4 regions of the Variovorax sp. 05L425 genome follow, and region 2 is predicted to be linked to each of the others. Evidence: predicted binding sites of a transcription regulator. Region 2 holds the regulator's gene; each other region holds the start of a gene.
What was found. Region 2 encodes LexA, which represses DNA repair genes until DNA is damaged. Its sites were predicted from a motif close to ACTGTATNNNNATACAGT; they were not measured.
Positions count from the first base shown of each region.

Region 1: recA (recombinase RecA) is a predicted target of LexA. The motif match lies at 2,337-2,354, and genes of this name have one in related genera.
Region 3: AC1DN9_RS08905 (PA0069 family radical SAM protein) is a predicted target of LexA. The motif match lies at 3,263-3,280, and genes of this name have one in related genera.
Region 4: AC1DN9_RS15870 (ATP-dependent helicase) is a predicted target of LexA. The motif match lies at 2,695-2,712, and genes of this name have one in related genera.

Region 1 covers NZ_JBFTNY010000007.1:72,004-77,540, forward strand. The annotation lists gene AC1DN9_RS10320 (sensor histidine kinase N-terminal domain-containing protein) at 1-1,027, opposite strand, end outside; gene AC1DN9_RS10325 (response regulator) at 1,059-1,733, opposite strand; gene AC1DN9_RS10330 (MarR family winged helix-turn-helix transcriptional regulator) at 1,785-2,270, opposite strand; gene recA (recombinase RecA) at 2,416-3,501, shown strand; gene recX (recombination regulator RecX) at 3,574-4,023, shown strand; gene argC (N-acetyl-gamma-glutamyl-phosphate reductase) at 4,145-5,068, opposite strand; gene sucC (ADP-forming succinate--CoA ligase subunit beta) at 5,252-5,537, shown strand, end outside.
Region 2 covers NZ_JBFTNY010000011.1:43,876-49,412, forward strand. The annotation lists gene lpxK (tetraacyldisaccharide 4'-kinase) at 1-225, shown strand, start outside; gene AC1DN9_RS14310 (Trm112 family protein) at 206-388, shown strand; gene kdsB (3-deoxy-manno-octulosonate cytidylyltransferase) at 390-1,160, shown strand; gene adk (adenylate kinase) at 1,269-1,925, shown strand; gene AC1DN9_RS14325 (asparaginase) at 1,926-2,918, opposite strand; gene lexA (transcriptional repressor LexA) at 2,991-3,665, shown strand; gene AC1DN9_RS14335 (hypothetical protein) at 3,816-4,160, shown strand; gene AC1DN9_RS14340 (D-2-hydroxyacid dehydrogenase family protein) at 4,306-5,313, shown strand; gene AC1DN9_RS14345 (MFS transporter) at 5,310-5,537, shown strand, end outside.
Region 3 covers NZ_JBFTNY010000006.1:31,437-36,973, forward strand. The annotation lists gene AC1DN9_RS08895 (efflux RND transporter periplasmic adaptor subunit) at 1-721, shown strand, start outside; gene AC1DN9_RS08900 (efflux transporter outer membrane subunit) at 721-2,202, shown strand; gene AC1DN9_RS08905 (PA0069 family radical SAM protein) at 2,153-3,247, opposite strand; gene AC1DN9_RS08910 (DOPA 4,5-dioxygenase family protein) at 3,380-3,736, shown strand; gene AC1DN9_RS08915 (autotransporter-associated beta strand repeat-containing protein) at 3,897-5,537, shown strand, end outside.
Region 4 covers NZ_JBFTNY010000013.1:6,900-12,436, forward strand. The annotation lists gene AC1DN9_RS15855 (ABC transporter substrate-binding protein) at 1-652, shown strand, start outside; gene AC1DN9_RS15860 (5'-methylthioadenosine/adenosylhomocysteine nucleosidase) at 657-1,412, shown strand; gene corA (magnesium/cobalt transporter CorA) at 1,527-2,513, opposite strand; gene AC1DN9_RS15870 (ATP-dependent helicase) at 2,725-4,836, shown strand; gene hpf (ribosome hibernation-promoting factor, HPF/YfiA family) at 5,174-5,503, shown strand.

The sequences.
Region 1 (5,537 bases), on a different contig from region 2:
GGTCGATACGTTTGTCGATCGCACGCGGTACGGCCTCGCGTACGACCTCGATGGTGAGCCGCGCGAGATCGCACGGTTGCCGGCCGATGTTGGCGCCGCTGCTTTCCGCGCGGGCGAGCGACAGGAGCTGGTTCACCGTGTGTGTCGCACGCACGCTCGCGCGGCCGATCTGCTTGAGCGACTGCTTGAGCTCATCCGCGTTGGCGCCCTCGCGCTGCGCCAGGTCGGCCTGCATGCGCAGCCCGGCGAGCGGCGTCTTGAGCTGATGCGCCGCATCGGCCAGGAAGCGCTTCTGCGTGCCGATCGAGTCGTTGAGCTTGCTCAGCAGATCGTTGACCGACAGCACCAGCGGCACCACTTCGAGCGGCACGGAGGATTCGTCCAGTGGACTCAGGTCGCCCGGCCGGCGCTCGCGAATGCGCGCCTCCACCACCGACAGCGGCTTGATGCCGCGCACCAGCGCGAGCCAGATCAGCAGCACCGCCAGCGGCAGGATCGCAAACTGCGGCAGCAACACGCCCTTGATGATTTCCGTGGCGAGAATCGATTGCTTCTCGCGTGTCTCGGCCACCTGCAGCAGCGCCATCGGCGCGTCGGGCGTGCTGCCGGCTATCCAAAGGGAGGCCACCCGCACCGGCTGCCCATGGATCTCGCTGCTGCTCAGGTAGACCACGCCCGGCGACGGCGGATCGTCCGTGCCGGGAAACGGCACGTCCCGCTCGCCGCTGAGCAGCGTGCCGTGTCCGTCGAGCAACTGGTAGTACACGCGGTCCACGTCGTCGCCGCTCAGGATCTCGCGCGCCGGCTGCGGCAGGACGAACTGGACCCGGTCATGCTCGACCTCGACCAGTCGTGCGAGCGTCTGGATATTGGATTCGAGGGCGCGGTCGAACGGCGCGTTGGCAATGCCCTGTGCCACCAACCACGTGACCCCGATGCTGACCGGCACCAGGAGCAGGAGCGGCGTCAGCATCCAGTCGAGGATCTCGCCGAAAAGAGAGCGCTGCGCGCGCTGAAAAAGTTTCACCCGGCTTGCCCAGGCTACGCGCGTCGGCGCATCAGGAGGGAATCTTTTCGAGGCAGTAGCCGAGGCCGCGCACCGTGGCGATGCGAACCGGGCCTTTCTCGATCTTCTTGCGCAGGCGGTGGATATAGACCTCGATGGCGTTGAGGCTGACTTCCTCGCCCCACTCGCACAGGCGTTCAACCAACTGGTCCTTGCTCACCAGGCGGCCTGCACGTTGCAGCAGCACTTCGAGCAGGCCGAGTTCGCGTGCCGAGAGTTCGATCATCTTGCCGTCGATGGTCGCGACACGGCCGGCCTGGTCGTAGACCAGCGGGCCGTGCCTGATGGCGTTGCTGGTGCCGCCCATGCCGCGCCGCGTGAGCGCGCGCACCCTCGCCTCCAGTTCCTGCAACGAAAAAGGCTTGGCCATGTAGTCGTCCGCGCCGTAATCGAGGCCCTTGACCCGTTCCTCGACGCTGTCGGCCGCGGTCAGCACCAGCACCGGCAGTTGCGAGCCGCGGGCGCGCAGTCGCTTGAGGATCTCGAGGCCATGCATGTTGGGCAGGCCGAGATCGAGAATGAGCAGATCGAACTCGCTGTTCGTCATCAGTGCGGCGTCGGCCTGAGACCCCGTTGCCACGTGGTCGACCGCCGAGCCGGAGGTGCGCAGGCTTCGCAGCAGCGCGTCGGCCAGCACTTGGTCATCTTCCGCAATCAGTATTCGCATCCCGTGCCTCCAGACATCGCGGCTTGCACAGGCCGCCGCCCTTCCGGAATTCTAGGACGCGGCATAGGCTTCGAGTCCGATGGTTACCACGGTGGCGACGTCATCGCCGACGCTCGCGCGGAACTCGGCTTCGGCCTGGGCCACCGCGTTTCGGAAGGCTTCCAGCCACGCCAGTCCATCGGTGGTGAACATCACGCGGCGCGCGCGCGCATCGAGCGGATCGGGGCCGCGCGTCACCAGGCCCCAGGCTTCGCACTGGTCGACCAGCGTGCCCATGGCCTGCTTGGTCATTCCTGCGCGTTCAGCCAAGTCCGTGAGGCGCGAGCCTTCGCGCGATAGATGCCGCGTGATGTGGATGTGGGCTGCGCTCACCTGCGCGCGTGCCGCGAGGTTGGAAAGCGCCAGTGGCACCTCGGCGTCGTGGGCCATCAACGCCAGCAGGCGTTCGTCGAAGCGGCGCATGGCGTGACCCAGCAACCGGCCCAGATGGGTTTGCCGCCAGGCGTCATGGTCGATTGAGAATGCCGCGTCAGTCATCGTCGATCGATAGTAAAGCAAACTGACCAAAAAACAGACCATCGCCCATTCATCAGCCCCTACACTACTGTTCAAGCATCCAGCCTGTGGTTAAAAGCAGATGGATGAATCCAATACAACCCATTGATATTCAAGGAGTTTTCACATGGACGCAGTCGTCAAGGGCACAAGCATCTCGGTCGCCAGCAGCGAAAAGGCCAAGGCCCTGCAGGCCGCCCTGGCCCAGATCGAAAAGCAGTTCGGCAAGGGCACGATCATGCGTCTGGGGGAGGGCGAAGCGCTCGAAGACATCCAGGTGGTCTCCACCGGCTCGCTGGGTCTCGACATCGCGCTTGGCGTCGGCGGCCTGCCGCGCGGCCGCGTGATCGAGATCTACGGTCCGGAATCCTCGGGCAAGACCACGCTCACCCTCCAGGTCATCGCCGAAATGCAGCGCCAGGCCGGCACCTGCGCCTTCGTCGATGCCGAACACGCACTCGACGTGCAATACGCCCAGAAGCTCGGCGTGAACCTGTCCGACCTGCTCATCAGCCAGCCCGACACCGGCGAGCAGGCGCTCGAGATCGTCGATTCGCTGGTTCGCTCGGGCGCGGTCGACCTGATCGTGGTCGACTCGGTCGCCGCGCTCACGCCCAAGGCCGAAATCGAAGGTGAAATGGGCGACTCGCTCCCCGGCCTTCAAGCACGCCTCATGAGCCAGGCGCTGCGCAAGCTCACGGCCACCATCAAGAAGACCAACTGCATGGTCATCTTCATCAACCAGATCCGCATGAAGATCGGCGTGATGTTCGGCTCGCCCGAAACCACCACCGGCGGCAATGCGCTGAAGTTCTACGCCTCCGTGCGCCTGGACATCCGTCGCATCGGCACCATCAAGAAGGGCGACGAAGCGATCGGCAACGAGACCAAGGTCAAGGTGGTCAAGAACAAGGTGTCGCCGCCCTTCAAGACCGCGGAGTTCGACATCCTCTTCGGCGAAGGCATCAGTCGGGAGGGCGAGATCATCGACATGGGCGTGACCGCCAAGATCGTCGACAAGTCGGGCGCCTGGTACGCCTACAACGGCGAGAAGATCGGGCAGGGCCGCGATAACGCGCGCGAGTTCCTGCGCGAGAACCGCGAACTGTCGCGCGAGATCGAGAACAAGGTGCGCGAATCGCTGGGCATCCCGCTGCTGCTGACCGAGGCGACGGACGCACCGGCCGAGAAGGCCGAGAAAGCCGGGAAGTAAGGCTGCCTCATCCTGCAGAAGCGCCCGCCGACGCGGCGGGCGCGGTTTTGACACGCAGCGATCATTCATGTCATGGCCTTTGCCGCACCATCCCTCAAGGGCCGCGCGCTTCGCCTGCTGAGCCAGCGCGAACACTCACGCGCGGAGCTTGAACGCAAACTCGCGAAATACGAGGAACAACCCGGCGAACTGTCGCGCGCGCTGGATGAACTGACCGCCAAGGATTTCATCAGCGAGGCGAGGGTGGTGCAGTCGGTGCTCCATCAGCGCGCAGCACGGCATGGCGCCGCGCGCGTGCGCCAGGAACTGCTTCACAAGGGCATCGCGCCCGAGGCTGTCGCTGAAGCGGTCGCGAGCCTGCAAGGCAGCGAACTGGACCGGGCTCGTGAAGTGTGGCGCCGCCGCTTCGATGCCCTTCCGCAGGATGCGACGGACCGGGCGAAGCAGACGCGCTTCCTGCTGGCGCGCGGATTCAACGGCGCCGTGGTCTCCAAGGTACTACGCTACGACCCTGATGAATAACACCGGCCCGCGAAGCCGGGCACTTTGGTGAACACCGCGGAACCGGCTTCGCCGGGCCGCTGGTGTTGCCCCCGGCAGGGGGTGGGCGCCCGACACGAAGTGCGGGCAACCTGGGGGCGAGTTAGATCCCCAGCATCAGCTTCAAATTCTGGACCGCTGCGCCGCTCGCGCCCTTGCCCAGGTTGTCGAGCCGGGCGATGACGACGGCGTGCCGATGATCTTCATTCGGAAACACGCGGATCTCGAGCTGATTGGTGTCGTTGAGCGCCAATGGGTCGAGCTTGCCGTCCCCGGTGGGCGGAAGCACCTTCACGAACAGCTCCGGCGTATTGCTCCTCGCATAGTGCGAGGCGAGGGCATCGTGCAGGTCGCTGGCCTTCGGACGGTCGGGCAGGTCGTCGAGGTGCAGCGGCAACTGGACCAGCATGCCTTGCTTGAAGTTGCCGACCGACGGAATGAACACCGGCCGACGGGTCAGGCCGGTGTACTTCATGATCTCGGGAATGTGCTTGTGCTTGAGTCCGAGCGCATAGGTTTCGAACGCCGGCGCCTCGCCCTTTTCGTACGCCTCGATCATGGTGCGCCCCCCGCCGGAATAGCCGCTGACGGAGGGGAGGGCGATCGGGAATCCGGGCGGAAGCAGGCCGGCGTCGACCAGCGGGCGAACGATGGCGATGGCGCCCGTCGCGTAGCAGCCCGGATTGGCGACGCGCTCGGCCTTCGCCACGGCGTCCTTCTGGCCGGCGACGAGTTCGGGGAATCCGAACACCCAGCCTTCCGCCGTGCGGTGCGCGGTGGAGGCATCGATGATCTTGGGACGACGGCCTTCGAGTTGGTCAATCAGCGCCACCGATTCGCGCGCAGCATCGTCGTGCAGGCACAGCACCACGAGATCGACACCGGCCATCAATTCGCGCTTGGCTGCCACGTCCTTTCGCAACTCGGGGGCGATGCTCACGAGTTCGATGTTCGGCATCGACTGAAGCCGCTCGCGGATCTGGAGGCCGGTGGTGCCGGCTTCGCCATCAATGAAGACCTTGGGCATGGTAGGGCCTCGAAAAGCTCTGGAGTAACTACGTATTGACCACAGCGCAAGGGCCAGCCCTTGGTGCGGCGCACCATGATACAGTCCCCTGCTGTTCGCCGCCCCCGCCGTCAGGCGCCGTGGCCCGCGGACAACAGCCAAAATTTCTCCCGATCTCTAAACCCCGTTCCGAGAGACACCCTCATGAAGATTCACGAGTACCAAGGCAAGGAAATTCTTGCCAAGTTCGGCGTGCCTGTGCCCCGTGGCATTCCGGCGTACACAGTGCAGGAGGCGGTCGAGGCCGCTCAGAAGCTCGGCGGCCCGGTCTGGGTTGTCAAGGCCCAGATCCACGCGGGTGGCCGCGGCAAGGGCGGCGGCGTCAAGGTCGCCAAGTCGATCGACGACGTCAAGAAGCTCGCCGGCGAAATCCTCGGCATGCAGCTGAAGACGCACCAGACCGGCCCCGAAGGCCAGAAGGTCCGCCGCC
Region 2 (5,537 bases):
CGCCTTGAGCAGTGCGTCGCGCTTCCGGACCATCACGACTTCCACAACTGGAATGCACCCATGGCCGACGGCCAAACGCTGGTCTGCACCGAAAAGGACGCCGTGAAACTCTGGCGCCAATCGCCCGACGCACTGGCCGTGCCCCTCGTTTTCGAACCGGAAGATGCCTTCTTCGCAGCGCTCGACGCAAAGCTATCATCCGTCGATGGACACCAAGCTGCTTGAACTGCTCGTCTGCCCCGTGACCAAGGGGCCGCTCACCTGGAACGCCGAAAAGCAGGAACTGGTCTCGCGCAGCGCCCGACTTGCGTACCCCGTGCGGGACGGCATTCCGGTGCTGCTCGAAACGGAAGCGCGGACACTTTCCGACGAAGAGCTGGGCCTTTGAATTGAATACTGCGTTCGTCGTTCTGATCCCTGCGCGGCTCGCCTCGACCCGCTTGCCTGACAAGCCCCTGGCCGATATCGCCGGACTGCCGATGGTCGTGCGCGTCGCCCAGCGTGCGGCGGCATCGGGGGCCGAGCGTGTCGTGGTGGCGGGAGACGATCCCCGCATCATTGCCGCATGCGAGGCGCACGGGGTGCAGGCGCTCCTGACTCGCACCGATCACGCCAGCGGAAGTGATCGCCTCTCCGAGGCCTGCACGCAACTCGGCCTTGCAGACGACGCCATCGTCGTGAACGTACAAGGCGACGAACCATTGATCGAGCCGGCCTTGATCGACGCAGTCGCGCAAGCCTTGGCAGATCATCCCGACGCGGCCATGAGCACCGCGGCACATGCCATCGATTCACCTGAAGAATTCGCCAATCCCAACGTCGTCAAGACGGTTCTCGATGCCAAGGGATACGCGCTCTACTTCAGCCGTGCGCCGATCCCCTGGTGGCGCGACGGCTTCGCGGCCCATGGTCCGAAGGCGCTGCCGACCGCTCCGCCTGCGCTGCGGCACATCGGAATCTACGGCTATCGCGCCAGCTTCGTCCGGCAGTTTCCCGGACTTCCGCCGGCGCCTGTCGAAGCCACCGAAGCGCTCGAACAGCTTCGAGCCCTTTGGCATGGCTACAGGATCGCGGTCCACATCACCTCGGATGCCCCGGGTCCGGGGATCGATACGCCGGAAGATCTGGCGCGCGTTCGCGCCCTTCTCGCCGCCGACTGACTTCGGGCGGTCGGGTAGCGCGTGCTATCCTCGACGCCATCTCCGCCTGCGAATTCCCTTGAGGGCCGCATGGCGCGACACAAATTCAAAGAACCTTCCGAGGACACCATGAGACTGATATTGTTGGGCGCCCCCGGGGCGGGCAAAGGCACGCAAGCGGCCTTCATTTGCCAGAAGTACGGAATCCCCCAAATCTCGACCGGCGACATGTTGCGCGCCGCTGTCAAGGCCGGTACGCCGCTCGGCCTGCAAGCGCAGTCGATCATGGCATCGGGCGCCCTGGTGAGCGATGACCTGATCATCAACCTCGTCAAGGAACGCATCGCGCAGCCGGATTGCACGCAAGGATTCCTGTTCGACGGCTTTCCGCGCACCATCCCCCAGGCCGAGGCGATGCGTTCGGCCGGCGTCAAGCTCGACTACGTGCTTGAAATCGACGTCCCCTTCTCCGACATCGTTGAACGCATGAGCGGTCGTCGTTCACATCCGGCGTCCGGGCGCACCTATCACGTGAAGTTCAATCCGCCGAAGGTCGAAGGCAAAGACGACCTGACGGGCGAAGACCTGATCCAGCGCGAAGACGATAAGGAAGAGACCGTTCGCAAGCGACTCGAGGTTTACAGCCAGCAGACGCGGCCGCTGGTCGACTACTACTCCCAGTGGTCCAAGTCCGAACCGGCCGCTGCGCCCAAGTACCGTTCGATCAGCGGCGTCGGAACGGTTGACGACATCACTCTGCGCGCGCTTGCGGCATTGACCAGCTGATCATCGGTCTGCTGGCCGACCGGCCAGCAGTTCCAGCATGAGTTCGACGCGCGCCTTGACCGGTGTCAGCGCGCCCGCATCTCGAAGAAGCTCGTCCTGCCTCGGCAAGATGTGCCCTTGGGAACAACGCGTCGCACGAACCACAGCCACCCCTGCCGCCTGAGCCCGCAACGCTGCGGCCTCCAGCGCGTGATGCAAAGTTCCGTTTCCGGTCGCGGCCAGCACAAGACCTTGTAGCGGTTCAGCGGAGCCCGATTCGCGCTCTCGCAGCAGCGCATCGACGATGCTGCCGCGTGCCTCGGCGTGACTCAAGAGAATCTCGACGCGTGGCCACTCCCCGGCAGAAGCGACCCGATCGAAGACATGCTGTGTGGCGGACGTGGCAGACGGCCAGTTCCTCAAGACCCGGACGCTCCCTTCCTCGACATAACCCAGCGGTCCGGCATCGCCGGAGTCGAAGGCGTCCAGCCTGTAGGTATGCACTTTCTGGACTTCGACCGCACTGTGCAACGTCCCCGCGCACACGACCACGACGCCGCTCGCGCCCGGTGTCGCGGCAACGACGATGGCATCCCGCACGTTCTGTGGCCCATCGGGCGCCAGCGCCGTGGCGGGACGCATCGCACACGTGAGCACCACTGGCTTCGAGGGTGCCAGAACCGAATGAAGAAAGAACGCCGTCTCTTCCAGCGTATCGGTCCCGTGCGTGATGACGAGACCCGCCACGTCGGGCTGAGCCAGCCAGTGCGCGCACCGCAGTGCCAGCTTCTGCCAGATGGCGAAGCTCATGTCCTTGCTGTCGACCTGGGCGACCTGCTCCGCCAACAGGACGACACCAGGCGGCGCATCGATGCCGCCCAGCAATTCCTCCACGCCGACCTGGCCGGCGGTGTAGCCAATGTTGTCATCAGAGGACTTGGCACGGCCTGCAATCGTCCCGCCCGTGCCAAGCACGATGACCTTGCGCTTGTCGCCTTGATTGATTTCGTCCATTGCTTGCCAACCACCGAAAACTGGTTAAAAATACAGGTACTGGATATTCAGCCAGTTCCCTGAGGAGCCACCATGCAGTTTGCAGTCAAGCTTACCGCCCGTCAGCAGCAGATTCTGGACTTGATCCAAAGCGCCATCGCGCGCACCGGAGCGCCACCCACGCGTGCCGAGATCGCCACAGAGCTGGGCTTCAAGTCTGCCAATGCCGCGGAAGAGCACCTCCAGGCGCTGGCGCGCAAGGGCGTGATCGAGCTCGTGAGCGGCACTTCGCGTGGTATTCGCCTCAAGGGCGATGCGTTGCGCGCGCTCAATGAATCTCGAAACAATCAGTTTTCACTGTCCCTGCTCGGCATGGCGCAACTCGCTCTCCCGCTGATCGGCCGCGTGGCGGCCGGTTCGCCGATCCTGGCGCAGGAACACGTCGATCAAACCTACTACGTCGAAAACACGCTGTTCCAGCGCCAGCCCGACTACCTGCTCAAGGTGCGAGGCATGTCCATGCGCGACGCCGGCATCATGGATGGCGACCTGCTCGCGGTCCAGGCCACCAAGGAGGCCCGCAATGGCCAGATCGTGGTCGCCCGCCTGGGCGATGAGGTCACGGTCAAGCGGCTCAAGCGCAACAAACAGGTCATCGAGCTTCACGCCGAAAACCCCGACTACCCGACCATCATCGTCCAGCCCGGCGAGCCCTTCGAAATCGAAGGCCTCGCCGTCGGGCTGATCCGCAACACGATGCTGATGTAGCCCACTCTGGCAAGCGAACACGGTTGCAACCGCTTTCGCCTCATTGACGGCCGCGACAGGTGGCGGGCGTATGGCATAGAGCCATCACCCTGTCGAGGCCGATGAAAGCAATCCTGCCTGTGTTCAATCTCTGACCTTTCTGGAGTTCACATGGGAATCGCTCTTCTTAGCATCGTCGACCTGATCACGCCTTTGCAGACATTGGCCAACCGGTGGATGCCATCACGCCGTTCAGGCCACATCAGCACGTCGGGCCTGCGGTATGTGGGTGTTCGCCCGAGTTGCGGGTCGCGCCAGAGCCCGGCAACCCGGGCCGATGCGCCTGCCGCCGCGCGGCCGCTGCGTGTCGTGCGCATGGTCGATGCTCAGCAACCCGGTCGGCATCCGAGCCGCGTCGTGATTTCAGGTCGCATGGCCGACGTATGCGCCGAGCTCGACAGGCTGGTTGCACTTGAAGCGGCCGATGCGTCGGCTCATCGCGCCCACTTGCATTGAAAGCGCAAGACCGTGGTCCGAGGCGCTCGTCTCGACCCACGGCGACGACGGCCCCCCGGTAGCGCCGCAAAATTGTTCGAGATGAGCGAAGGCTGAGCAACGCGCCGACACAGCATGCCTGTGGTGCGAGGCACAATGGCACGCCATGAACATTGTGATCCTCGACGACTACCAGGACGCGGTGCGCAAGCTGCAGTGCGCTGCCAAGCTCGACGCCTATGCTGCCAAGGTCTACACCAACACGGTCAAGGGCATTGGTCAGCTCTCGGTGCGCCTCAAGGACGCCGAAGTGATCGTGTTGATCCGCGAGCGCACCCAGATTTCCAGGCAGCTGATCGAAAAGCTGCCCAAGCTCAGGCTCATTTCCCAGACGGGCCGGGCCGGGAGTCACATCGACGTGAACGCCTGTTCGGAGTTTGGCATCGCCGTGGCCGAAGGCACAGGCTCGCCACTGGCGCCAGCCGAACTGACGTGGGCGCTGATCATGGCCGCCATGCGCCGGTTGCCTCAATACATCAGCAACCTGAAGCATGGCGCCTGGCAGCAGTCGGGCCTCAAGTCGGCGTCGATGCCGTCGAATTTCGGGCTGGGCTCGGTGCTCAAGGGCAAGACCCTCTGTATCTGGGGATACGGCCGCATCGGGCAACTGGTCGCGCGCTATGGCCAGGCCTTTGGCATGCAGGTGGTGATCTGGGGCCGCGAGCAAAGCTGCGCGAAGGCACGGTCCGATGGTTTCCAGGTGGCGCCGGACCGTGAGACCTTCTTCGCCGCAGCCGATGTGTTGTCGGTCCACCTGAGGCTGACGGAAGAGACCCGCGGCCTCGTGACGCTCGAAGACCTCTCGCGCATGAAGCCGACAGCCTTGTTCGTGAACACCTCGCGCGCAGAACTTGTGGAGCAGGACGCCCTCCTTGCCGCCCTCAATCGTGGTCGGCCCGGTTTGGCCGCCATCGACGTCTTCGAGAGCGAACCACCGCTGCAAGGCCACGCCCTGCTCCGGCTCGAAAACTGCATCTGCACCCCGCACATCGGCTATGTCGAGCAAGACAGCTACGAACTGTATTTCGGGCAGGCCTTCGACAACGTCGTCAGCTTCATCAAGGGCAATCCGACCAATATCGTGAATCCCGGCGCGCTGCAGGTCCGCCGTTGAGACAACCTGCGCCGCCAGCCGCCCTATGGGCCCTGCTGGCCGGCAATTTCGTGATCGGTACGGGCGTGATGGTCGTGCCCGGCACGCTCAACGAACTCAGTGGGTCACTGCAGGTCAGTGCTGCAACGGCAGGTCAGTTGATCACCGCAGCAGCGGTCGTGATGTGCCTCGGAGCCCCGTTGCTTGCCGCCGTGGTCGCGGGCTGGGACCGCCGTGTGCTGCTG
Region 3 (5,537 bases), on a different contig from region 2:
GCGCTGGGAGAACCTGCGCAAGAAGGACGTGGTTTCGCAGCAGGACCTGGACGAACGACGCAGCGCCGTTGCGCAAGCCACCGCCAACCTCGCCGCGGCCGACGCCAATGTCCAGCGCCTGAAGCAGACCGAAGGCTTCAAGCGCGTGCTGGCGCCCTTCTCGGGCGTGGTCACGCGGCGCAACGTCGATGTGGGCGACCTGATCGACGCCGGCAGCGGGCGACCCTTGTTCCTGCTCGCGCAGACCGATCCGCTGCGGGTGTACATCAACGTGCCGCAGGCCTATGCGCAACTCATCAAGGCGGGCCAGCCGGTGGTCGTGACACAGGCCGAACTGCGCGACCAGCGCTTTCAGGGCGAGGTGGCGCGCACCTCGGGCGCCATCGACGCCGGCACGCGCATGATGCAGGTCGAAGTTTCGCTGCCCAACAAGGACGGCGCCCTGCTGCCGGGCGCCTATGTGCAAGTGTCGTTGCCGCTTGCAGCAAGCAAATCGCTGACCATTCCGGGCAACGCGCTGCTCTTCAGGGCTGAAGGCACGCGCGTCGCCGTGGTCGATGCACAAGGCAAGGTTCACCTGCGTCCCGTCTCGATCGGCCGCAACTACGGCGAAACCGTGGAAGTGCTCGACGGAATCTCAGGCACCGACCGGCTCGTGCTGAACCCCTCCGATTCGCTGGCCGAGGGCGATGTCGTCGTGGTCGCGAAGGAATCGGCGTGATGTGGGTGCCCTCGCTGATGGCCCTGGCGGTCGCCGCGCTCGCGGGTTGCGCCGTCGGACCGGACTACAAGAAGCCGTCCGTCGACGTGCCGGTGAGCTGGCAGCTCGAAGAACCGTGGCGGCAAGGCACCCCGAGCGATGCATCCGACAAGGGCCCGTGGTGGGAGCGCTTCGGCGATGCGCAACTCAACGCGCTCCAACAAAAGGCACTGGCCGACAGTCCGACACTGGATGTGGCCAGCGCGAAACTGGCGCAGGCGCGCGCCACGCTGGCGGGGAACGAGGCCGGCCGTTATCCGCAACTGGGTGTCGGCACGCGAGCCCAACGACTCAAGATTTCCGCCAACCGCCCGCTGACCAACTACGCCGTGCCGAATTTCTCGACGGTGCAGAACGACTTCGGCGTGATTTTCGCGGCCAGCTACGAGGCCGACCTGGCAGGCCGCGTGCAGCGCTCGATCGAGGGGGCCACGGCGTCGGCCGCGCAATCGGCCGCCGATCTGGAGAACACCCGGCTGCTGCTCACGACGGATCTTGCATCGGCCTACTACAACTTGCGATCGACCGACATCGACCTCGACGTGCTGGCGCGCTCGATTGCGTTGCAGCGGCGTGCGCTCGAATTCGTCACCGACCGGCACGACCTCGGCGCCGTGTCCGGCCTGGACGTCGCGCAGCAGCACGCGCTGCTCGACAACACGCTTGCGCAGGTCGACGTCGTGAAAAAGCAGCGCTCGCAGTTCGAACACGCCATCGCCACGCTGACCGGAACGCCGGCGCCTTCGTTCTCAATTGCGCCGGACGTGAAGCCGCTCGTGCCACCGGCGATCCCGATCGGCGTCCCTTCGGATGCGTTGGAGCGCCGACCCGACGTTGCAGCGGCTGAACGCGCCATGGCCGCCGCCAACGCGCAGATCGGCGTTGCCACGGCGGCGTTCTATCCGAGTGTCATGCTGTTGCCCACGGGCGGCGTGGACAGCAACACGCTCTCCAGCCTGTTCAATGCGCAAAGCCTGCTGTGGTCGCTCGGCGTGTCGGCCACGCAGACGATCTTCGACGGCGGGCGCATCCGGTCGAACGTTGATTTCGCACGCGCCGGCTATGACGTCACGGTGGCCAACTACCGCCGTGTCGTCCTCAACGCGATGCAGGAAGCCGAAGACGGCATCACCGGCCTTGCTTCGCTCGACCGTGCATCGACGCAGTCCTTCACCGCCGTTGAAAGCGCGCGCCGGGTGCTGGACATGGCCGCCACCCGCTACCAGGGCGGCGCCACGACCTTCCTCGACGTGATCACCGCGCAGCAGGCCGTGCTCTCGACGGAACGCCAGGCGGCGCAGATCGCGGGCCAGCGGATGCAGACCTCGGTGTTTCTCGTCAAGGCGCTCGGCGGCGATTGGTGCGGCGTCGAGCCACGTGGCTCGGCCGGCCCTAGAACAGACTGCCCTGCCCCGCTGCGCCAGGTGGTCGGAACGCGCTGAGGTCGAGCACGATGCGATCGCGGTTGAACCCGATGCGGTTCGTCGCCTTCTCGAAGCGCTGACGGATCAGATCCGCCCACAATCCGCTGCCCTTCATGCGGGTCGCGAAATCTGCGTCGTAGTCCTTGCCGCCGCGCATCTCGCGAATGCGCGCCATGATGCGGCCGGCACGCTGCGGATAGTGCAACTCCAGCCATTGCTTGAATAACGGCGCGACTTCCCACGGCAGCCGGATCACCGTGTAGAAAGCGCAACGCGCACCGGCATCCCAGGCCGCTTCGAGCACCTGTTCCATGTCTTCGGTGACGAAGGGAATCTGCGGCCCAACGCTCACGCCCACCGGAACACCCGCTTCGGCGAGCGTGCGCAAGGTGCGCAGCCGGCGATGCGGCGCGGCGGCGCGCGGTTCGAGCTTGCGCGCCAGTTCGCCGTCGAGCGTGGTGATGGTGACGTACACCGCGGCCAGATGCTCGGCAGCCATCGGCGCGATCAGGTCGAGATCGTGCTCGACGGCGCTGGACTTGGTGACCAGGCCGAACGGATGGTGCGTCTCCTTCAGCAATTCGATCACCGAGCGCGTGAGCCGGAACTGGCGCTCGATGGGCTGGTAGCAATCGGTCGCGGTGCCGATCGCGATATGACTCGGCTTGTAGCGCTTGCGACCCAATTCGGAGCGAAGCACCTCGACGATGTTGCGCTTGGCGATCAGCTTCGTCTCGAAATCGAGGCCCGGCGAGAGATTGAGATAACTGTGCGTGGGCCGAGCGAAACAATAGATGCAGCCGTGTTCGCAACCCCTGTATGGGTTGAGCGAACGGTCGAAAGGAACATCGGGCGAATCGTTGTGACTGAGCACCGACTTGACGTCCTCGAACCGGACCTCGGTCGCGAGCGGCGGCAATGTGTCGGCCTCGGCCACGCCCTCTTCGAGCGTGCCCCAGCCGTCGTCGAAGGCGTTGCGGGCATCGCGCTCGAAGCGATGCGCAAGACGCGTGGCCGAGCCTCGGCCCTTGATGGCATGAAGGGGGATGATGATGTCAGCCATGGCGGCGCCTGAAATACTGTATGAACAACCAGTATTCCACCATTTCGCCGGCCTTGCATCAACCGCATGTTTTGGCCGCAAGCGGGGTACACGGCGTAAGCTCTCGGGACCCTCCAGCCCGCGTGAACACCGATGCCTCGCCGCCCCGAAAACCTCTACCCGCAATACCACGCTCACATCTATTTCGGCCCGGAAACCGTTGCGCAAGCGAAGCAACTGGCCGTGGATGCCGGGCACAGCCTGTTGGTCGTGGTCGGCCGGGTGCACGAGCGACTCGTGGGCCCGCATCCGCACTGGAGCTGCCAGATTGCTTTCGACGCCGCGGAGTTCGATGAAGTCATCGAATGGCTCGAGGCGCACCGCAACGGTCTCGACGTGTTCGTGCATGGCGTCACCGGCGACGACTACATGGATCACACCGCGCACGCAATGTGGCTCGGCAACGAGTCGACGCTCGACCTGAGCATGTTCCGCAAACGGGCAGCCTGACCGATCCGATCGGTTCATCGATGCTTTTGCGACCCTCGTCCGTCGTGCGCATCTTTGCCGGTTTACAAAAATCACTAGTACTTAATATTTAACAAAAGATACACTCAGACGCTTCTGTTTACGGAATGTCTCAGCTTTCCAGAACCAAGAGTCGTCTCGAATGAACCGTATCTATCGTCTTGTCTTCAATCGCTCGACGGGAAGCCGTCAAGCCGTCTCCGAACTCGCAAGGACATCCGGCCCCGGTGCCTCCACAACCGGGAGCGCTGCCGGCGCGGCCTTTGGTGCCGCCGGATCCGCCGTCCTCCTGGCAATCGCCGCCCTCACTCCCTCGGCCCACGCGGATGCAAATCTGCTTGTCGGGACGGGAGGCGCAGCCGGCGTTTCGAGCACCAACGCGGGCGACGGCGGCGCGGGTGGCATCGGAGGCGGCGGTGGTGGAGGCTCAGGGGGCGGCAGCGCCGGCGGTGCGGGCGGCGGCGCAGGTTCGGGCGGCGGGGGCAGTGGTTTTGTCGTCGGCGGAGACTCAGGCGCACTCGGCAACGGCGGTGCCAATGGCTCCGGCGTGACCGGCGGCAACGCACTGACCGGTGACTCGCTCCAGCCGAACCCATTGACACTGACCGGCACGACTGACGTCACCGGCTCCGTCGGCATCGGCGGTGGTGGTGGCGGCGGGGGTGGAGGCGGAGGCACGACACCGGGCACCAATGGCACGAACGGCACGGGCGGCGCCCTCAATGTGAGCGGCGGTGCCACCCTGAATGTCGCGGGCGCGATTGCGGTCGGCGGGTCCGGCGGCGGCGGAGGCGGCAGCACGGCCAATGGGGGAACCGGCGGTACGGGCGGTGCGGGCGGCAACGGCACGCTATCGATCAGCGGTACGGTCAATGCCTCCGGTGACGTGACCGTTGGCGGCGTCCAGGGCGGCAACGGTACAGGCGGCATCGGCGGTGTCGGCGGTGCGGGCGGCACAGGCAGCCTGACCATCAACGCAGGCGGCACGCTGCAGATCGGTACCGGCGGCGCCACAGGTTCGCTGACCGGCAACGTGACGGACGACGGCCAGCTGGTCTTCAACCGAACCACCGCATCCGCCTACGCGGGGGTCGTCTCCGGCAGCGGCCGTCTCGTCCAGCAGGGCACGGGCATCCTCACGCTGAGTGGCAACAACACCTATGGCGGCGGAACCGTGCTGAATGCCGGAACGCTGCAGGTGTCCGCCGACAGCAACCTGGGCTCGACCGGCGCCAACGCCGGCCTGACCTTCAATGGCGGCACCTTGCGTCTGGCGCCGCCCAATGCGAGCACCCCTTTCAGTTCGGCGCGAGGCATTGCCGTGGGCGGCAACGGCGGCACCATCGACGTGAACGACAGCCAAGGCAACAGCTTGAGCGGGACCTTCAGCGGCGCCGGGACGTTGACGCTGATGAACAGCGGCTTTGCCCTTGGCTCTTCGACACGCCTGACGTTGAGCAGCAGCAACAACACCGCATTCACAGGCTCCACCCAACTTGGACTGCCCAACCAGATTGGCCGCATCAACGTCGAGGTGACAGGCTCGGGCACCCTGGGCACGAGCAACAACCTGGTCGACATCTACAACAACAGCGAACTCGACTTCAACGGTGCCGGCGCCAGCGCGGGCAACCTGAGAATCACGACCCACGTCAGCGCCAATGTGGTGGGTATCAACTCCGGCGTCACCTTCGCGCACGGCGCGAGCGCGGGAACGGCCACGATCACCAACGCAGCGAGTGGCGCGGTGATCGTCTTCCAGGACGACGCCAAGGCAGCTGCC
Region 4 (5,537 bases), on a different contig from region 2:
CATCGACGGCGTCTACCTCACCACGGGCGTCGCTGCCAAGAACCCGATCCCGCCGACGATGTGGTCCTACAACGACGCGATCAAGGACGACCCGTACGACCCCGAAGCCGCGAAGAAGCTGCTGGCGCAGGCCGGCTACCCCGATGGCTTCACCACCGACCTGTGGGCGATGCCGGTGCAACGTCCCTATAACCCGAACGCCAAGCGCATCGCCGAGCTGATGCAGGCCGATCTCGCGAAGGTCGGCGTCAAGGCCGAGATCAAGTCCTTCGAATGGGGCGAGTACCGCAAGCGCATGCAGGCGGGAGAGCATCAGATGGGCATGCTCGGATGGACGGGCGACAACGGCGATCCGGACAACTTCCTCTACACGCTGCTGGGTTGCGCGTCGGCGCAATCGAACGGCAGCAACGTCGCGAAGTTCTGCTACAAGCCCTACGAGGATCTGGTCGTGAAGGCCAAGAACGTGCCCAAGCAGTCCGAGCGCGAGGCGCTCTACAAGCAGGCGCAGGTGATCTTCAAGGAGCAGGCGCCGTGGTTCACCATTGCACATGCCGTGCAGCTGAAGCCGGTGCGCAAGGAAGTCGTCGACTTCAAGCTCAGCCCCTTCGGCCGCCACACCTTCTACGGCGTCGACATCAAGCAGCCGTGAAGTCATGATCGCCATCGTTGCGGCGATGCATGAGGAGTTGGCTGCGCTGCTCGCGCTGATGCCCGACGAGCAGCGCATCCCGGTCGCCGGTCGCGACTTCTGGGCCGGCCACCTTCACGGGCAACCCATCGTTGCCGTTCTGTCGCGCATCGGCAAGGTTGCAGCGGCCACGACTGCGACGGTGCTGCTGGAGCGCTTCGGTGCAGAGGCGATCATCTTCACCGGCGTCGCGGGCGGCCTGGCGTCGGGCGTGGAGGTCGGCGACGTGGTCGTGGCCACCAAGCTTCTCCAGCACGATCTCGACGCCTCGCCGATCTTTCCGAAATACGAGGTACCCTTGACCGGCCACGCACGCTTCGCGGCCGACACCGCGATCAGCGATGCGTTGGCGGCCGTCGCCGCCGACGTGCTGCGCGATCCGGTGGCATTGCTGGGCCAGAAAGTCGCCGAGGACTTCGACCTGACTGCACCGAAGGTGCATCGCGGCCTGCTGGTGAGCGGCGACCGATTCGTGTCGACCGCCGCCGAAAGCGACGCGTTGCGCCGCGCGCTGCCCGATGCGCTCGCGGTGGAGATGGAGGGCGCGGCGGTGGCGCAGGTGTGCCACGACTTCGGCGTGCCCTTCGCCGCGGTGCGGACGATTTCGGATCGTGCCGACGACGAGGCTCACGGCGATTTCACGCGCTTCGTCTCGGCGGTGGCGAGCCGCTATAGCCTTGCCCTGGTCAGCACCTGGCTCGCGACGCTCTCACAGGAGTAAGCACCACCCCGTTTCCCGTTCCAGAGCACCCGAGGAACCGGCTTCGCCGGGCCGCCGGGTGCGCCCCCTTGAGGGGGAGGCGGCTACACGAAGTGAGCAAGCAACGGGGGTGGGCTATTTCAACCAGCCCCGCCGGCGGAAGTACCACATGGGCACCAGCGCGCTCGCGACCATCAGCACGATCGCGTAGGCGTATCCATAAGTCAGGTCGAGTTCGGGCATGAACTTGAAGTTCATGCCGTAGACGCTGGCGATCAAGGTCGGCGGCAGCAGCGCCACGCTCGCGACCGAGAAGATCTTGATGGTCTTGTTCTGGTTGATGTTGATGAAACCGACGGTCGCATCCATCAGGAAGTTGATCTTGTCGAAGAGGAAGGCCGTGTGGCTGTCGAGCGACTCGATGTCGCGAAGAATCTGCCGGGCCTCTTCGAACTGCTCGGCATTGAGCATGCGGCTGCGCATCATGAAGCTCACGGCGCGGCGCGTGTCCATCACGTTGCGGCGGATGCGGCTGTTCAAGTCTTCCTGTCGCGCGATGAGGCCGAGCACCTCGCCGGCCAGTTCGTCGCTCACGTTGCCCGACAGCACCTTCTTGCCGGCGGACTCCAGCTCGTCGTAGATGTTCTCGAGCGTGTCGGCGGAGTATTCGGCGTCGGCGTCGAACAGCTTCAGCAGCACTTCCTTCGCGTCCTCGATCAATCCCGGGGCGCGGCGCGCGCGCATGCGCACCAGGCGGAATACCGGAACGTCCTCGTCGTGAATCGAGAACAGCACGCCGCGGCTGCGCAGTTCGGTGTTGTGCTGGTTGAGGATGAAGGCGACGCGGACCGAACGGGGGTTTTCGTCGTCGTCGATCAGGAAGTCGCTGCGAATGTGAAGTTCGCCGTTGTCTTCCTCATAGAAGCGCGCCGACTCCTCGATGTCTTCGTCCATCGCGTCTTCCGGGATGGACAAGCCGTAGTACTGCTTGACCCAGCGCTTTTCCTCGACGGACGGCGACTCGAGGTCGACCCAGATCGGCTGGAACTTGGACAGCTCTTCGAGGGCCTCGATCTCTTCCTGGACGAGGCGGCCGTTGGCGAGCGTGAAGATGTTGAGCATGGCTCACTTCCTGAAATGTCTGGCGGTGGGGGCGAGGGGATGGGGCGCTTTCAATTCCCTCGTCCACGGCGCGTCAGAAGGGAAGTGAAAGCTGCCGAGACGGGACGATTTCCAAGGTGGTTTCTCCGGTTTGCAGCGAGGCGCGATTATGTCATTCGGGCCTGTCGGGATCATGTCTTCATCTGGATGGACATCCAGTACAGTTGCAGCGATGCACAGTGTTGCGACACCCGTATCCAAGAATCCGGCGGAGCGCCTTGCCGCGGCGCTCGCACAACTCAACGACGAGCAACGTGCGGCGGTGCAGCATGGGCTCGATGCCGCCATCGGCGGAACGCCGGAAGACGAGCGGCCCCTGCTCGTGATCGCAGGGGCAGGCTCCGGCAAGACCAGCACCCTCGCGCACCGTGTGGCGCACCTGATCGCCAGCGGCACCGATCCGCAACGCATTCTGCTGCTGACGTTCTCGCGCCGGGCGGCGCAGGAAATGGCGCGCCGCGCCGGGCAGGTGGTGGTCCGCGTGCTGGGGCTGGCCTCCGATGCGCCGCCGGCGCTGCCCTGGGCGGGCACCTTCCATGGCGTCGGCGCACGGCTCTTGCGCGAATACGCCGCGCAGATCGGGCTCGACGAGAACTTCACGATCCACGATCGTGGCGACGCGGAAGACCTGATGGGCCTGGTGCGCAACGACATCGGACTGTCCACGACGGCGCGGCGATTTCCGATGAAAGGCACGTGCCTGTCGATCTACTCGCGCACGGTCAATACTTGTGCGCCGCTGGCAGACGTGCTCAAGCAGGCCTTTCCCTGGTGTGCCGAATGGGAAGCCGAACTCAAGCGGCTGTTCGGCGCGTATGTCGAGGCCAAGCAGCAACAGCATGTGCTGGATTACGACGACTTGCTGCTTTATTGGGCCGAGATGATGGGCGAGCCGACCCTGGCCCGGCAGGTCGGCGAGCGCTTCGACCATGTGCTGGTCGACGAATACCAGGATACGAATCTGCTGCAGGCCGCCATTCTGCGTTCGCTCAAGCCCGATGGCCGCGGCGTGACGGTCGTGGGGGATGACGCGCAGTCGATCTACGCGTTCCGCGGCGCGACCGTGCGCAACATCCTCGACTTTCCGCAGCACTTCAGCCAGTCGGCGCGCATCGTCACGCTCGAACGCAATTACCGGTCGACGCAGCCGATCCTGGACGTGTCCAACGCAGTCATCGCCGCGGCCGCGGAACGACACGCCAAGACGCTCTGGACGGACAAGCCCTCGGCCGGACGGCCCCAACTCGTGCTGGTGCCCGACGAGGCCGAGCAGGCGCGGTGGGTGGCCGACCGCGTGCTCGCGCACCGTGAGGGCGGGCTGGCGCTGAAATCGCAGGCCGTGTTGTTCCGGACGTCGACGCACAGCGCGGCGCTCGAACTGGAATTGGCGCGGCGCAACATTCCCTTCGTCAAGTATGGCGGCCTCAAGTTTCTCGAAGCCGCGCACGTCAAGGACATGCTCGCCGTGCTGCGTTTCGCGCAGAACCCGCGCGGGCGCATGGCGGGCTTCCGCGTCACGCAGCTGATTCCGGGCATCGGTCCCGTGACCTCCACGCGCTTGCTCGACGCGATGGCCGAGGCGTCCGATCCGGGCGCGGTCGTGCAGTCTTTCGTACCGCCGGCGCCCGCGAAAGACGAGTGGGCGCGATTCGCCGGCATCTACGCGGCGCTGCGCGACCCCGCGCTGGCCTGGCCGGCGGACATGGACCTGGCGCTCGAGTGGTATCTGCCGCATCTGGAGCGGCTCCATGACGATGCCGGCCTGCGGCGCGGCGACGTGGAGCAACTCGCCCGGCTGGCCGCCGGCTACGCGTCGCGCGAGCGGTTCCTGACTGAACTCACGCTCGATCCGCCCGAGGCCACGAGCGACCGGCCTGGCCCGCCTTTGCTCGACGAGGACTACCTCATCCTTTCCACCATCCACTCGGCCAAAGGCCAGGAGTGGACGTCGGTGCACGTGCTTAACGTGGTCGACGGCTGCATTCCGGCCGACGTGGCCCAGGGCGCGCAAGAACTCGAGGAGGAGCGGCGGTTGCTCTACGTGGCGATGACCCGCGCGCGCGATCACCTGCATCTGCTGGTGCCCCAGCGCTTCTACGTCACGCAGCAGGCCGCGCGCGGCGACCGGCATCTGTACGCGGGGCGCACGCGTTTCATCACGGCGGCCGACGCCCAGCGCTTCGATCGGCAAACCTGGCCGCCGGCACCCGAGCGGGCGCCGCACGTTCCACCGCCCGCCGCCACGATCGATCTCCTCAGCCGCATGCGGGCTGCCTGGCGCTGAAAGCCTTCACGGCCCTCTCGTCGGCGGGGTCGCCCGGGCGTTCTTGACATGCCGGACGGAGTGTCGATGCGATCGGTCACGCCTGTACTGCGGGCGCCGAGTGCTATCAGATCGATAGCGATTCCACGTCGTGAATTGGCCTGCCACAAGGGCCAACCTCAAAGTGATTGCAATTCGATGACAGCATGGGCATAGTGAACCGACCTTCCCGCATTTCCCTCTCTCATTTCCCTCTCTCTTCTCTCCCTTTCTCTCCCACTGCCTTGATTCCCCGGCCACGCTTCTCTACCAAGGAGGCGCGGCTATTTCCCCAACCGTCAATTCCAGGAGGTCATTCATGAATTTGACGATCAGCGGTCATCACCTCGACGTCACCCCCGCCCTGCGCAACTACGTTACGAGCAAGCTGGACCGGATCACCCGCCACTTCGACCAGGTCGTCGATGTCAAGGTGATCCTCACGGTGGAAAAGCAAAAGGAAAAGGAACGCCGGCAACGAGCCGAGTGCAATATTCACGTCAAGGGCAATGACATGTTCGCGGAGTCGAGCCACGCTGATCTCTACGCTGCTGTCGACGAACTGGTCGACAAGCTCGACCGGCAGGTCGTTCGCCACAAGGACCGCCTGCAGGATCACCATCACGAAGCGCCCAAGCGTGTGATGTAGTTCCACACTTCGGGCAAATACTCTTGCGGGCCGC